DNA from 2 places in the Micromonospora sp. NPDC048898 genome. Region 1 is predicted to be linked to the other one. Evidence: riboswitches for the same ligand, from Rfam matches in the RefSeq annotation. Region 1 holds a riboswitch; the other holds the start of a gene.
What was found. A riboswitch is a leader RNA that binds a small molecule or an ion and turns the genes downstream of it on or off. The one in region 1 is predicted to bind cobalamin.
Positions count from the first base shown of each region.

Region 2: another riboswitch for cobalamin. It lies ahead of ACGFIQ_RS08585 (ribonucleoside-diphosphate reductase subunit alpha); the one in region 1 lies ahead of metE (5-methyltetrahydropteroyltriglutamate--homocysteine S-methyltransferase).

Region 1 covers NZ_JBICUF010000011.1:157,192-163,049, forward strand. The annotation lists gene ACGFIQ_RS25580 (acyl-CoA thioesterase) at 1-265, shown strand, start outside; gene ACGFIQ_RS25585 (hypothetical protein) at 269-397, shown strand; gene ACGFIQ_RS25590 (LysE family transporter) at 421-666, shown strand; gene ACGFIQ_RS25595 (ABC transporter substrate-binding protein) at 743-1,642, shown strand; gene metE (5-methyltetrahydropteroyltriglutamate--homocysteine S-methyltransferase) at 1,722-3,986, opposite strand; cobalamin riboswitch at 4,105-4,322, opposite strand; gene ACGFIQ_RS25605 (hypothetical protein) at 4,434-4,922, opposite strand; gene ACGFIQ_RS25610 (prenyltransferase/squalene oxidase repeat-containing protein) at 4,916-5,858, opposite strand, start outside.
Region 2 covers NZ_JBICUF010000002.1:379,372-389,557, reverse strand. The annotation lists gene ACGFIQ_RS08590 (enolase C-terminal domain-like protein) at 9-1,403, opposite strand; cobalamin riboswitch at 1,955-2,171, shown strand; gene ACGFIQ_RS08585 (ribonucleoside-diphosphate reductase subunit alpha) at 2,366-4,684, shown strand; gene ACGFIQ_RS08580 (ribonucleotide-diphosphate reductase subunit beta) at 4,756-5,751, shown strand; gene ACGFIQ_RS08575 (MerR family transcriptional regulator) at 5,748-6,662, opposite strand; gene eno (phosphopyruvate hydratase) at 6,781-8,046, shown strand; gene ACGFIQ_RS08565 (GNAT family N-acetyltransferase) at 8,176-8,673, shown strand; gene ACGFIQ_RS08560 (right-handed parallel beta-helix repeat-containing protein) at 8,899-9,570, shown strand; gene ACGFIQ_RS08555 (hypothetical protein) at 9,779-10,054, opposite strand; gene ACGFIQ_RS08550 (cellulose binding domain-containing protein) at 10,047-10,186, shown strand, end outside.

The sequences.
Region 1 (5,858 bases):
CCGGATCACCTGGGCCGGCCGCAGCTCGATGGAGGTGGCCGTCAAGGTGACCGCCGACCGGTGGGACCGGGCGGTGCCGCCTACTGACGTGGCCACCGCCCACCTGGTCATGGTCGCCATCGACGACGACGGACAGCCGCGTACGGTTCCGCCGCTGCTGCCGGAGACCGACGGGGACCGGCGTCGCTACCGGGAGGCCGAGATCCGCCGCGAGCATCGGCTGGCCCTGCGGCGGGCGCTGCTCGACGGTGCCGAGGAGGGCTGAATCGTGCTCGGACTCTCCGTTGCGACGCTGGTCGGCTACCTCGCCGCGATCGTCGTCCTCATGGTCACGCCCGGCCCGGACATGAGCCGGAGCAGGGTGGCGGCTCCGCGCGGGCCTTCCTGCGTGGACTAGTGACCAATCTCCTCAATCCCAAGATGATCCTGTTCAGCGTGGCGTTCCTGCCTCAGTTCGTCGACCCGGCACGGGGCAATGCCACCGCCCAACTGGTGCTTCTCGGTGCGGTCTTCGTCGTGGTGCAACTCGCCGTCGACATCGCCCTGGGCGCTGGTGCCGGGCGACTCGGCGCTCGCATGACTGACGGTCGCTTCTCGCTGCGCCTCAACAGGATCTGCGCGGCGGCGTTCGTCGCGCTCGGGGTACGCCTCGCGCTCGGGTCGTAGCGAGGGCCGGTGACCGTCGCCGTGGTCCGGCTCGCGAAGTGGACGTGGCGTGGTCATGCCTGGTAGGCAGGCGGGTGTGCGCATCGTCTCCCTGCTGCCGGCGGCTACGGACATCGTGGCCATGCTCGGCCTGACCGGGCATCTGGTCGGCCGCACGCACGAGTGTGACTGGCCGCCGGGGGACCTGGACGGTGTGCCGGTGGTGACGGGGACGTCTCTGCCCGAGGCGTTGACGAGTCGGGAGATCTCGGCGGCGATCGCCGGCGACCCGCACCGAGGGTCGTCGTTGTACCAGCTCGATGTCACGATGCTGGAGGACGTGAAGCCGGATCTTATTCTGACCCAGGACCTGTGCGACGTGTGCGCGGTCTCCTATGCGCGGGTCAACGACGCGGTGCGGCTGATCGATCTCGATACCAGGGTGGTGTCCCTGGAGGCGAGGACGATCAACGGGATCCTGGACACGGTCGACGCCGTGGCCTTGTTGACCGGCACTGCGGGCAGGGCGGCGCAGATCCGGGCGGACGCCGAGCGTCGACTCGCCGCGCTGCCCGGCCCGTCGTCCGACGCGCCGACGGTGCTGTTCGTCGAGTGGCTTGACCCTCTGATGCCGGGCGGGCACTGGGTGCCCGAGCAGATCGCCTTCGCGGGCGGCCGGTCGTTGCTGCTCGGTCCGGGGGCGCACAGCACCCCACACCTGTGGTTGGTGGTCGCCGATCTGGCCCCGGACGTGGTGGTGTTCGGGCCGTGTGGCTTTACGCCCGAACGGACCATCGGCGAGCTGTCCGTGGCGGCCGGGCAACCCGGTTGGGCCGAACTCCCCGCGGTTCGTCAGGGGCAGGTGTGGGTGGTCGACGGACCCGCCTACTTCAACCGCCCCGGTCCCAGGGTCGTCGACGGCGCGGAGATCCTCGCCGCCATTCTCGCAGGCCGCCCGGATTCCCGCGCTCGGCGGGTTTCCGTCGACGCGGGTTGACCCGCCTGGCCGACGCGGGCATCGGATGCGCGTTGTCGCACGCCACGGTGGGGCGGCGTGCCGCCGCCCCACCGCGCGCTCAGGTAAGAGTGCTGCGGATCTCGGCGGCGCCGCTGACCAGACGGGTCAGGGCCTGTTCGACCTCCGGGTAGCCGCGGGTCTTCAGGCCGCAGTCGGGGTTGACCCAGAGCCGGTCGGCGGGCACCGCGGCGACGGCGCGGCGCAGCGCGTCGGTGACCTCCGCCTGTTCCGGTACGCGGGGTGAGTGGATGTCGTACACGCCGGGTCCGACACCGCGTTGGTAGCCGGTGGTGCGGAGATCGTCGAGGATTTCCATCTTTGACCGGGACGCTTCGATGCTGGTGACGTCGGCGTCGAGGGCGTCGATCGCGGGCAGGACCTCGCCGAATTCGGAGTAGCACAGGTGGGTGTGGATCTGGGTGGCGTCGGCGACTCCGCTGGTGGCGAGCCGGAACGCCCGGACAGCCCAGTCCAGGTAGGCGCGCTGCTCGTCCCGGCGCAGTGGCAGTGTCTCCCGCAGCGCGGGTTCGTCGACCTGGATGATGCGGATGCCGGCGGCCTCCAGGTCGCGGGCCTCGTCGCGCAGTGCGAGAGCGACCTGGTTGGCGGTGTCGGCGAGGGGTTGGTCGGTGCGGACGAATGACCAGGCCAGGATCGTCACCGGTCCGGTGAGCATGCCCTTGACCGGTCGGTTCGTCAGCGACTGCGCGTAGGTGGACCAGTCGACGGTCATCGGGCCGGTCCGGGTGACGTCGCCGTAGATGATCGGGGGGCGTACGCACCGGGAGCCGTACGACTGCACCCAGCCGTTGACAGTGGCGGCGAACCCGTCGAGCTGTTCGCCGAAGTACTGCACCATGTCGTTGCGTTCCGGTTCGCCGTGCACCAGCACGTCCAACCCGAGACGTTCCTGCACAGCGATGACGTGGGCGACCTCGGCGCGCATCCGCTCGGCGTAGCCGGTGTCGTCGAGCCGACCGGCCCGGTGCGCCGCGCGAGCCTGCCGCAGCTCCGCGGTTTGCGGGAAGGATCCGATGGTGGTGGTGGGCAGCGGTGGGAGACCCAGTCGGGCCTGCTGAGTGGCGGCCCGTTGGGCGTACGGGCCCCGTCGTACGTGTTCGGGTCGCAGCGCGTCCAGTCGGGCTCGGACCCCGTCGTTACGCCAGGCCGCCGGGGTCGCGGGCAGGGCAGGGGGCAGGGCGCCGACACCGTCGCGCAGTGCGCGTCCGAGAGCGACGACCTCGTCGACCTTCTGCCGGGCGAACGCGAGCCGCCCACGCAGGTCCTGGTCCAGATCGGGTTCGGCGGCGAGGTCCACCGGCACGTGCAGCAACGAACAGGTTGTCGACACCGCGACATGGTCGGCCAGAGCGGTCAGTACGGCGCCGGTCGCGGTGGCGGTGCGTAGGTCGGTTCGCCAGATGTTGCGCCCGTCGACCAGTCCAGCGACGATCGTCTTCCCGCGTAGTGGGCCGGCGGCGGCGAGGCGGTTCAGGTTGCCTGGCCCGGCGACCAGATCGATGCCGACCGCCTCGACCGGGGTGCCCAACAGCGCTGGTAACGCGTCGCCGAGGTCACCGAAGTACGACGCGACGAACAACCGTGGGCGGTGCTTTAGGAGGCCGAGCCGGCGGTACGCGGCGCGCAGCGCGGCGATCTCCTGCGGGGTGCGGTCGGCGGCGTACGCGGGTTCGTCGAGTTGAACCCATTCGACGCCGGCACCGGCCAGGGTGTCGAGGATGTTCTCGTAGACAGCGATGAGGTCATCGAGCCGGTCGAAGGGCCGGAATCCCTCGGGCGCGTCCTCGGTGGCCTTGGACAGCAGGAGGTAGGTCGCCGGGCCGACCAGCACCGGTCTGGTGGTGACGCCGAGCGCCTTCGCCTCGCCGTACTCCCGTACCGCCTTGTCGGGCCGAGCGGTGAACGGTGTGTCTGGGCCGACCTCCGGCACCAGGTAGTGGTAGTTGGTGTCGAACCACTTCGTCAGCTCCAGCGCCGGCTCGCGCTCCGTGCCACGAGCCATGGCGAAGTAGGTGTCCAGGTCACCGAGGCCGAGGCGGCGGAACCGGTCGGGGATCGCGTCGACCAGGACGGTGGTGTCGAGTACCTGGTCGTAGAAGGAGAACGTGTTCGACGGGATCGCGTCCAGACCGGCGTCGCGCAGTGTGCGCCACACCTCGGCACGGAGGCCGGCGGCAGTCTCTTGAAGGGCGTTCGCGTCGATCCGGCCCGCCCAGTAGGACTCGACGGCGTGCTTGAGTTCCCGGTGCGGACCGATGCGGGGATAGCCGAGCACGGTGCTCAGCCCGAACGGTGTGGTCACGGAACAGGTGTCCTTCCCTCGAGGTCGACCACCGACCACACTGGAGGGACACGGCAGGGCACGGACCAACGACCGGGCCTCGCCCTGACCCTCCCGAGAGGTCGACGGCGGCGCACGCGGACGCGTACGCGGTGCGGGCAGGTCTTCGGACTCGCGGGCGCGACCGGCGCGAACCGATCTCCTACTGGCCGTCGCTTCCCAGACGCTCACGCGTCCAGTGCGTATGACGGCGGTCGTTCCCACTCACCGCTGCGGGGCAGTCCCGGTCTTGCACCGGGTTCCCTCTTACGACGCCACACCATGACGGCGCGGCGAACCAGCACTGCCGACCATCGTACGGCCTGCGAGCTGATCCTCAGGGCCGCAGTCATAGGCAGGTTTCCCTGTCGTCCGCCCGCCACCGGACCGGCCGGGAATCCGGGTGCCCGGACTCCCGGCCGAGGCCCGCTACGGCGGGGAGATAGACGGAGCCTGCCCGGAGCCGAAGCGCCATCCTTCGACAGTGCCCTGCGCGGGGTTGTAGCTGCTGGCCCCGAGGGTGCTGTAGGACCAGGTGCCGCCGGGTACGGCGTGCCAGTACGACCAGTACGCGCTGGCGGGTGGCGTGTTGACACACGGTTCGGCGGCGGGGAGGGGGTAGCCGTTGATGCGGCAGACGAAGGCCAGCCCCCACCGTTTCGTACCGGTGACGGCGAAGCCGGCCCCCTGCAACGCGGCGAGGCCGGTCGGTGGGTCCCCGAGCCGGCAGCCGGTCTGCACACCGAGGCCGAAGGCAGTGAGGTCGACCACCACAGTGACGCCCGCCCCCGGCGCACACGCTGCTGCGTGTGCAGCGCGCGGGATCGGATCGACCGCGACCAGACCGGCGCCGGCGACGACGGCCGCGAGGAGTAGCGCGATCCGTCGGCGAGCCGTCACCCGCGGGGCGGTCACCACGGCGCACACGCCAGGACGGGCGCGGTCAGCTGGGCGCCGGCGGCCGACAGGGTCGCGTACCCGGTGCCCGCCATGCCGGGTACGGCCTGCGCGGTCGCCCGAACAGCGGTGCTCGCGTCGAACCCACCCGAGGTGTACGCGATGGCACCACGATTGGCGGATGCCCCCGTGCAGTTCACCTGCAGGCTGATCAGGTGCTGGCGAGCGCGCAGCCACGGCAGCGATCGCCCGGCGGCGGACAGCGCCTGGGCGGCGAGTCCGGTGCTGTTCGCGTTGGGCACGCCGTTGGTGGAGAACGAGCCGTCGCTGTTCTGCACGGAAACGAGCCACTGCGCCGCCGAGGCCGCGACGAGTGGCCGGTCCGCCGCGAGCAGAGCCTGCACGGCCATCGCTGTCGCGTCGACATCGCTGACGCAGGTCGCCTGCCCGAAGAGCAGCGGGAAACCGCCGTCGGCGCACCGGCTCGCGGCCAGGAACGTGACCGCCGCCGGTGGTGCGCCCCCGGCGCGGTCCAACGCCAGCACCGCGAAGGACTGGGTGAACGCGCTGCTGTAGTCGCCGAACGCGGAACGGTCGGAGTATCGACCCGATGGTGTCAGCAGGCCGTTGAGGCGGGTGAGTAGGTCGACTCCGCCGAACGCCGCCGGGTTGAGACCCCGGACCTGGGCGCCGAGGGCGAGTTTCGCTGTCGCGCCCGCGTACGCCTCGGTGCCGTCTCCGATGTAGCCGGTGAGTACGGCGGGTTGGGCGAGCCACGACACGGCGTTGGCCGCAGTCGTGTCGGCCACCTTCGCTGCGGCGAAGGCGAACACCGCGTCGAGGGTGAGTCCTTGGTCGGGGTAGGCGACGCCGTCGAAGGTGACTTCGAAGCGTTCACCGTCTACTGCCTGGCGGGCGAGCCACCCGGCCGCGGCGTCGGCTTTGTTGAGGGTCGGC
Region 2 (10,186 bases), on a different contig from region 1:
GACACCCCCTACCGGCCGGCGGGGGTGGCCGCCCCACCCGCGATCACGTACGGCTCCGGAGATGACACGGTAGTCGGGTCTGCCGCCGTCCAGTAGTTGCCGTCGGGGAACCGGTAGAGCTCGACCGACTCGGGGCGCATCCGGGTGGAGTAGCCGGGCTGGTGGGGCAGGACGTAACCGCTGCCCGTGCCGGTGTCCCGGATGACGCACGGGTCGGTGAAGTGCTCGTGCAGGTGGTCGACGAACTCGGTGACCCGGTTGGTGAGGTCACCCGAGATCGCGACGTAGTCGAGCACCGACACGTGCTGGACCATCTCGCACAGGCCGACACCGCCGGCGTGGGGGCACACCGGGATGTCGAACTTCGCGGCGAGCAGCAACACGGCGACGATCTCGTTGATGCTGGCCAACCTGCCGGTGTCCAGTTGGCAGAAGTCGATCGCCCCGGCCTGGAACAGCTGTTTGAACATCACCCGGTTGTGGCAGTGCTCGCCGGTGGCGACACCGATGGGGGCGACCGCGCGACGGACGGCGGCGTGGCCCAGGATGTCGTCGGGGCTGGTCGGCTCCTCGATCCACAGTGGCTGGAACCGCGCCAGGGCCTTGACCCACTCGATGGCCTGACCGACGTCCCACACCTGGTTGGCGTCGATCATCAGATTGCGGTCCGGGCCGAGGATCTCCCGGGCGATGCCGCAGCGGCGGATGTCGTCGTCGAGGTTGGCGCCCACCTTGAGCTTGACGTAGCCGTAGCCGGTGTCGACCGCCTCCTGGCACAGCCGGCGCAGCTTGTCGTCGCCGTAGCCGAGCCAGCCGGCCGAGGTGGTGTAGGCGGGGTAGCCGGTCCGGTCGAGCTCGGCGAGACGGGCGGCCTTGGTGCTCTCCTTGGCGCGCAGGATGGCCAGTGCCTCGTCCCGGGTCAGCGCGTCGGACAGGTAGCGCAGGTCCGCGATGTCGACGAGCTGCTCGGGGGACATGTCGACGAGCAGCCGCCACAGCGGCTTGTCGGCGACCCGGGCGACCAGGTCCCACGACGCGTTCAGCACGGCGGCCAGCGACAGGTGGACGACGCCCTTCTCCGGGCCGAGCCAGCGCAGTTGGGAGTCGGAGGTGAGCAGGCGGTAGACCGCGCCCATGTCCGCGGCCATCGTCGCGACGTCCACGCCGACGAGGCGCTGTGCCTGATGGACCGCCGCCGCGACGACGATGTCGTTGCCGCGACCGATGGTGAAGGTCAGACCGTGGCCCGCGAGTGGCGCGCCCGTGCTGTCGACGCCGTCGGTGTGCAGGACGACGTAGGCCGCCGAGTAGTCGCCGTCCTTGTTCATGGCGTCGGAGCCGTCAGCGGTCAGGGAGGTGGGGAAGCGGACGTCCTCGATGGTGACGGCAGTGATCTGCGGCATGCGCTCCTCGCCCGGCTAGGCTAAAGATCAGATGATCTCTGCGAGTATACGGAGGGCCAATCCAGCACGTCAACGACGTCGATCACCCAGGAATCCAAGACATCCAATGTTTCGGTCCCGATGTGAATGCGTCAGCGCGCTGTCCCCCCGGTCGCCGCACCCGGCCCGCGGCCTCGGCAGCGGCGGTGACAACATTCGTGGCGCTGGTAGACACTCTGCGGCGCGACGAATCGTCGTCGTTCCCGGACTGTTGAGGTGCGGCCGGCGGGATTGGGATATTGGCGCGAGGAGTGGACAGTGCTCCCGGAAGATTGGATGTCCACTTCAGATCCTGGCATTGACGGTCGGAAATAAATAGGGATCCTTACGTCTGGAGACTTGATACATCACACCTTTCCGTATGGCGGCACCTGCTCGATGATGGCGTCCGCGCGGGCGTGGCTGCCGCGCGCCGGTTGGGTCCGTGCGAGCCGGTGACGACCATCACCAGTCACGGCGTCGACACGCCCGGGACCGACATGTGGGGTGTGACAACCGCAGCGTCCCTATATATGGTGTCGAGCGCAGCTGGTTCGGCCGTTCATCCCGAGCGGTCGAGGCAAGAGGGAACCCGGTGGAAATCCGGGACTGTCCCGCAGCGGTGAGTGGGAACGACAGCCGTCATGAGCACTGGGCCACCAATCGGTCTGGGAAGCGACGGCCAGTAGGAGACCGGCGACCCGGTCGTGCCCGCGAGTCCGAAGACCTGCCAGCGCGCCGTGCACCCGCACCCGGGTGGGCGGCGGTCCGAGGCCGCGTGGGACGGCCGACGCCACCTGACCCGCGCCTGCCCGGCGTGGCGTCCGCTGGTGTCTGTCTCCACGCGTCCGAAGGCCCTCAGGTCTCGAACTCGCGAGGAGTGAGTGGTGACAGTCACCGAGGTAGTCCCGGCAAGCGGCGACGCGGTCCTGCGGCGAACGCCGATGCAGGTCCGCAAACGCAACGGCAGCACCGAGTCCGTGGACGTCAACAAGATCGTCCGGGCGGTCGAGCGGTGGGCCGACGACCTGACCGACGTCGACCCGATGCGCGTCGCCACCCGCACGATCAGCGGCCTGTACGACGGCGCGAGCACTGCCGAACTGGACCGGCTGTCCATCCAGACCGCAGCCGAGATGATCGGTGAGGAACCGCAGTACTCCCGCCTCGCGGCCCGGCTGCTGGCCGGCTACGTCGACAAGGAGGTGCGCCGGCAGGGCGTCACCTCGTTCAGCGCGGCGATCCGGGTCGGTCACGCCGAGGGCCTGATCGGGAACGACACCGCCGCGTTCGTCGCCGCCCACGCCGCGATGCTCGACGACGCCATCGACACCGACGGCGACCGGAGGTTCGAGTACTTCGGCCTCCGCACGGTGTACGACAGGTACCTGCTGCGCCACCCCACCAGCCGGCTGGTGCTGGAGACCCCGCAGTACTGGCTGCTGCGGGTGGCCTGCGGGCTGTCCCAGACGCCGGACGAGGCGGTCGGCTTCTACCGGCTGATGTCCAGCCTGGCCTATCTGCCCAGCTCACCGACGTTGTTCAACTCCGGCACCCGGCACACCCAGATGTCCTCCTGCTATCTGGTCGACTCTCCGCGTGACGAGTTGGACTCGATCTACCAGCGGTACGCCCAGGTCGCCAACCTGTCCAAGTTCGCCGGCGGCATCGGCATCGCGTACTCCCGGGTGCGGTCCCGGGGCGCGCTGATCCGCGGCACCAACGGGCAGTCCAACGGGATCGTGCCGTGGCTGCGCACGCTGGACGCGAGCGTCGCCGCGGTCAACCAGGGTGGCCGACGCAAGGGCGCGGCCTGCGTGTACCTGGAGCCGTGGCACCCGGACGTCGAGGAGTTCCTGCAACTGCGGGACAACACCGGCGAGGACGCCCGCCGCACCCACAACCTGAACCTGGCCAACTGGGTCCCGGACGAGTTCATGCGCCGGGTCGAGGCCGACGAGATGTGGTCGCTGTTCGACCCGCACGAGGTGCCCGAACTGCCCGACCTGTGGGGGGAACGGTTCGACGCCGCGTACCGGCAGGCCGAGGCGCAGGGTCGCCACGTGCGGCAGGTCCCGGCACGGGAGCTGTACGGCAAGATGATGCGGACCCTCGCCCAGACCGGCAACGGGTGGATGACCTTCAAGGACGCCGCGAACCGGCTGTGCAACCAGACCGCCGAGGACGGCAACGTGGTGCACCTGTCCAACCTGTGCACCGAGATCATCGAGGTGTCCAGTGACGCCGAGACCGCCGTGTGCAACCTCGGCTCGGTGAACCTCGCCGCGCACCTCACCGACGGCGGCATCGACTGGGATCGGCTGCGCGCCACGGTTCGTACCGCGGTGACCTTCCTCGACCGGGTCATCGACATCAACTACTACCCCACCGAGCAGGCGGCGGCGAGCAACCCCCGCTGGCGGCCGGTCGGGCTGGGGCTGATGGGCCTGCAGGACGTCTTCTTCGCGCTGCGGCTGCCGTTCGACTCCCCGGGCGCGCGGGAGTTGTCCACCCGGATCAGCGAGGAGCTGTACCTGACCGCGCTGGAGACCTCCGCCGACCTGGCGCGTCGCTTCGGCGCACACCCGGCGTACGCGCAGACCCGGGCCGCGCGGGGCCAGCTCCAACCCGACCTGTGGGGTGTCGAGGGTACGCAGACCGCGCGCTGGGCCGCCCTGCGGGAACGGGTCGCGGCGGACGGGCTGCGTAACTCGCTGCTGGTGGCGGTCGCCCCGACCGCGACCATCGCCTCGATCGCCGGGTGCTACGAGTGCATCGAGCCGCAGGTGTCCAACCTGTTCAAGCGCGAGACCCTGTCGGGGGAGTTCCTCCAGGTCAACACCGCCCTGGTCCGCGAGCTGAAGGCCCGCGGCCTGTGGACCGACCGGATCCGCTCGGCGATCAAGCGGGCGGAGGGGTCGGTGCAGGACATCGCGGAGTTGCCGGCCGGCGTCCGGGAGTTGTTCCGTACCGCGTGGGAGCTGCCGCAGCGGGCGCTTGTCGACCTGGCCGCCGCCCGCGCCCCGTTCGTCGACCAGTCCCAGTCGCTGAACCTGTTCCTGGCCGCGCCGACCATCGGCAAGCTCTCGTCGATGTACCTGTACGCCTGGAAGGCTGGGCTGAAGTCCACGTACTACCTGCGCTCGCGCCCCGCCACGCGGATCCAGCAGGCCACCGTCGCGGTCGTCGCCCCGGTGGCGGCCGACGCGCAGGCGCTGGCCTGCTCGCTGGAGAACCCCGAGTCGTGCGAGGCCTGCCAGTGACCCCCGCCGACACGAGCACCACCGACGCCGGCACCACCGACACGAGCACCACCGACACGAGGACCACGCACATGCTGCTCGACCCCGGGATGGACCTCACCCTCCGCCCGATGCGCTACCCGCACTTCTTCGACAGGTTCCGCGACGCGATCCGCAACACCTGGACGGTGGAGGAGGTCGACCTGCACGCCGACCTCGCCGACCTGGACAAGCTGTCGCCGGCCGAGCGGCACCTGGTCAGCCGGCTGGTGGCGTTCTTCGCCACCGGTGACACGATCGTCGCCAACAACCTGGTGCTCAACCTCTACCAGCACGTCAACAGCCCGGAGGGTCGCCTCTACCTGTCCCGGCAGTTGTTCGAGGAGGCCGTGCACGTCCAGTTCTACCTGAACCTGCTCGACACGTACGTGCCGGACGAGACCGAGCGGTTCGCCGCCTTCGCGGCCATCGAGAACATCCCCTCGATCCGCCGTAAGGCCGAGTTCTGCTTCCGCTGGATCGACTCGCTGAACAACCTGCGGGAGCTGCGGACCCGCGACGACCGGCGGACGTTCCTGCTCAACCTGATCTGTTTCGCCGCCTGCATCGAGGGGCTGTTCTTCTACGGCGCGTTCGCGTACGTCTACTTCCTGCGCTCCCGCGGCCTGCTGCACGGCCTCGCCTCCGGCACCAACTGGGTGTTCCGCGACGAGTCCATGCACATGGCGTTCGCGTTCGACGTCGTCGACACCGCCCGCGCGGAGGAACCCGACCTGTTCGACGACGACCTCGCCGACCAGGTCCGGCGGATGCTCACCGAGGCCGTCGAGTGTGAGGTGCAGTTCGCCGAGGACCTGGTGGGCCAGGGGGTGCCCGGTCTGACGTTGACCGACATGCGGGAGTACCTCCAGCACGTGGCCGACCGTCGCCTGGCCCAGCTCGGCCTCGCCCCGCACTACGGGTCGAGCAACCCGTTCGCCTTCATGGAGTTGCAGGACGTGCAGGAGCTGTCCAACTTCTTCGAGCGGCGCGTCTCGGCGTACCAGGTCGGGGTGGCCGGCACCGTCGCCTTCGACGACGACTTCTAGGCGGCGACCGAGCCGGGGGCCTGGCGTCGCTTGGTGAGCCACCGCATCACGTGCAGCGGGTGCGACGCCGGGTCCGGAATCGGGTGGAAGACGTGTTCGACCTCGCCGTCGGCGATGATCAGCGTCAACCGTTCGTAGAGCGTCATGTCGCCGGCGGTGCGGGTGGGCAGCCGCAGCGCGTCGGCCAGGGTCAGCCGCGGGTCGGGGATCAGGGGGTAGGGCAACCGCAGCCGGTGCGCGAGTTCCCGCTGGTACCCGGTCGACTGCGCGGACAGGCCGTACACCCGGGCCGCGCCGGCCGCGCGGAGCTCCGCGTGGTGATCGCGGAACCAGGCGGCCTGCTCGGTGCTGCCCCGGGCGCCGTGGACCTCCAGCAGCCCGTTGGGCAGGTCGACACCCGGCCGCCCGGTCAGGGGGTACACGAAGACGACGGTGCGCCCGGCACCGAGCGCGCCGAGATCGACCGGGCGGCCGTCGGTGCCGTAGAAGGACAGGGGTGGCAGGCTGGTCCCGACCAGCGTGGCGGGGTCGGCACCGACCGTCTCACCGCCGGGCACGACCCGGGTCGCGGCCGCGTCGAGTCGCGCGTCCAGGGCCTCCCGCTGGGCGGTCAACCGACCGATCCGCTCCTGAAGGTTGGTGATGGTGCTGCGGTACGTGGCCACCGCCGCCGCGCACACGTCGGCCTCGTCGGCGCCACCGGCGATCGACTCGACGAACGGGCGGGTCTCCTCCACGGTGAGGCCGAGCGCCATCAACTCGCGGATCTGGGCCACCAGCCGCACCGCGATCGGGTCGTACTCCCGGTAGCCGTTGCCCAGCCTCCGGGGCACGACCAGCCCGGCCGACTCGTAGTAGCGCAGCGCCCGGACCGTGGTCCCGGTCCGTCGTGCCAGCTCACCCACCTGCATCCCGCGACCCTAAACCCGCACCCTGGGGTACGGGTCAACGTGTCCATCGTCGCGGTGTCACGGCCGCCGTTTCCTGCCAGTCTGGCTGCGAAAAGGCGTCGTGAGCAGGGAGTGTGTGATGACGGCAATCAGCCGGGTACGCGGTCGGCAGATCCTCGACAGCCGGGGCAACCCGACCGTGGAGGCCGACGTGGTGCTCACCGACGGGTCGACCGGCCGGGCCGCCGTGCCGTCCGGGGCGTCGACGGGGGCGAACGAGGCGGTCGAGCTGCGCGACGGGGACCACACGCGTTTCCACGGCAGGGGTGTCACGACGGCGGTCGCCGCGGTGAACGGTGCGATCGCCGACGCGGTGCTCGGGCTCGACGCGGAGGACCAGGCGCTGATCGACGAGACGATGATCGCTCTCGACGGTTCGAAGGACAAGAGTCGACTGGGCGCCAACGCGATCCTCGCGGTGTCCCTGGCGGCGGCCAAGGCGGCGGCGTCGGCGCACCGGCAGCCGCTCTACCGCTATGTCGGTGGTGTCGGGGCCCGCCTGCTGCCGGTGCCGATGATGAACATCATCAACGGCGGCGCACACGCCGACAACCCGCTCGACTTCCAGGAGTTCATGATCGCCCCGGTCGGGGCGCAGACGTTCGCCGAGGCGGTCCGGATGGGCTCGGAGGTCTTCCACACCCTCCGGATGTCCCTGGCGGCGGCCGGGCACAGCACCAACGTCGGTGACGAGGGCGGCTTCGCGCCGACCTTCACCGACGCCGACGAGGCGCTGCGTTTCGTGCTGCGCGCCATTGAGGACGCCGGGTACGAGCCCGGCACCGACCTGACGATCTGCCTCGACCCGGCCAGCTCGGAGTTCTTCCGGGGCGGCCTCTACGACTACGTCGGGGAGGGGCGTCAGCGCACCGTCGAGGAGCACATCGACTACCTGGTGGACCTCGTCGCCCGATACCCGATCAGCTCGATCGAGGACCCGATGGCCGAGGACGACTTCGCCGGCTGGAAGCGGTTGACCGCGTTGGCGGGGGAGCGGGTGCAGTTGGTCGGCGACGACGTCTTCTGTACCGACGTCGACCGGTTGCGCGACGGGATCGAGGGCGGTTACGCCAACGCGATCCTGGTCAAGGTCAACCAGATCGGCACGCTCACCGAGACCCTCGCCACTGTGGACGCCGCCCACAAGGCGGGCTACCGGGTGGTGCTGTCACACCGTTCCGGCGAGACCGAGGACACCACAATCGCCGACCTGGCCGTGGGCGTCGGCTGCGGCCAGATCAAGACCGGTTCGCTGTCGCGCTCCGATCGCACGGCAAAGTACAACCAGCTCCTCCGCATCGAGGAGGAGCTGGGCGACCGAGCCGTCTATGCTGGGCGCCGCTGAGAACCCCACCCGCCGCGATCTTGCACTTTCTGTCCCCGCACAAAGCACGTTTCCCCGCGTTTCGGCGACCGTAACTGCAAGATCGGCGCGGGTGTGGGCGGGCTCTGATCTCTCGGAGGGACAGTGCTGATGGTTGACATCACCGTGCGACCCATGACCTACGCCGACGCCGACCGGGTTCTGGCGATCTACCAGGTGGGTCTTGACGCCGGCAACGCCAGCTTCGAGGTCACCGCTCCCACCTGGGCGGCCTTCGACGCGGCACGGTTGACCGGGCACCGCTTCGTGGCCGTCGACCACGACGGCGGCATCGTCGGCTGGATCGCCGTCTCGCCGACCTCGACCCGCGCGGTCTACGCCGGCGTGGTCGAGCACTCCGTCTACGTGGACCCGGCCGCCCAGGGTCGTGGCGTCGCCCGCCTGCTGCTGGACGCACTGATCACCTCCACCGAGGCGGCCGGCATCTGGACCATCCAGTCCGGGATCTTCCCGGAGAACACCGCCAGCCTCACGCTGCACCAGCGGGCCGGGTTCCGCGTGATCGGCGTACGCGAGCGGGTCGGCCGCCACCACGACCGTTGGCGTGACGTCGTCCTGCTCGAACGCCGCAGCCCCGTCATCACCTGACGAGCCCACGCCGCGCCGACCGGGACCGGTTCGCCGGTCGGCGCATCCTGGCGGAGGGCGCCGGTTGCTCGGCAGCGAACATGCTGCTGTCCCGGGTTCGGCATCGCCAGCAACGGCCACGACGTGCGGATCACCAACAACCACGTGGCGATGGACTGGCTGTCGTCGCAGGAAGCCGAGGACTAAGGCGGTGTCTGGCGGGCCGAGTCCAAGTACTACGACGGCATCAACGTCTGGTTCGGCGCCGACCGCACCGTCATCTCCGGCAACACCATCACCGAGTGTGGCCAGGCCGGCGTCTACACGCAGCAGGTGACGAACCTGGTGGTCGCCGACAACACCGTGTCGGGCTGCCAACTGCGCGGCATCGAGGTCGACGGCAGCGCCCGTGGTTCCCTGCCCCGGTCGGGGCAGGCCGTGGGCGTCTCCATCACCGGCAACGTGGCGACCAACTGTGTCGGCCACATCAACGTTCTGTCCGCCCGGGACGTCACGGTGGTCGGCAACCGGGTGGAGAATCCGAACGCGAGCCGGGCCGTCAGCTGCGTCGCCGTGCACCAGGGCTCCACGAAGGCCGTCGTGGTGGGCAACCACCTGCGTCAGGCGCACCCCTCGCATCCCGCCGTCTTCGTGGACACCGCCTCGGTCGACGTCACGCTGGCGTGGAACGCCGTGGAAGCGGCAGTTCCCTACCAGGCACCGGCGGACACGGTGATCATCCGGCGCAGTGGCGCCGGGCAGATCCGTACCGACGGCAAGCTCATCGCCGTCGGCGGGATCGGAGTCGGCAACAGCGTCGCCGCCACCACGCCGGGTGCGGTGGTTCGCAAGATCGAGGTGTTCTCCTCCACCGGTCAGAGCCTGGGCTGGGTGCCCGTCTACAACTCGATCACCTGATGTCGTAGACCGACGTGCCGGTGGGCGCTTGCATCGATGCTCGTCGACTGCGATGCTGTGGTCGGTCGTGCTCGGGAGCCAGCGCGCACCACACCCACTCCGGTCCGCAGGGCGCACGCGGTGGTCACGTCACCCGTGCCGGGCAGTCCTCGTCGGTGACCGGGCACCCGAGCGCGGCACCGGCCACCACCTCGGTCCTCGGTGCCTGCTAGACCACGGAGGCACCGATGCTTCGCACGTTCCTCGCCGTCACGACCATGGCGCTGGCCGCCTGGGCCGGGACCGCCGTCGCCGAGGCGACGCCAGCGCCGACACCGTCGGCCACGTCGTCACCCACTGCGGTACCCACGCCCACGCCGATAGCCACGCCCACGCGCACTGCGGCGCCCACGCCCACCCCGATCGTCACGCCCACGATCGCCTGTCCGCCGGCGCTGCCGATCAGCGCCCGTGTCGCCGCTGTCACCACCACGAGCGTGACCATCTCGTACTCGATATTCTTCCCCCCGCCCTGCGGCTACGACCCGCCGATGACCATCAGCCTCTTCGCCAGCCGCGAGGACGCCCAGCAGTGGCGGGCACCTGTGGCGACGGCCGTCTCCGGGCCGGAGCGCAC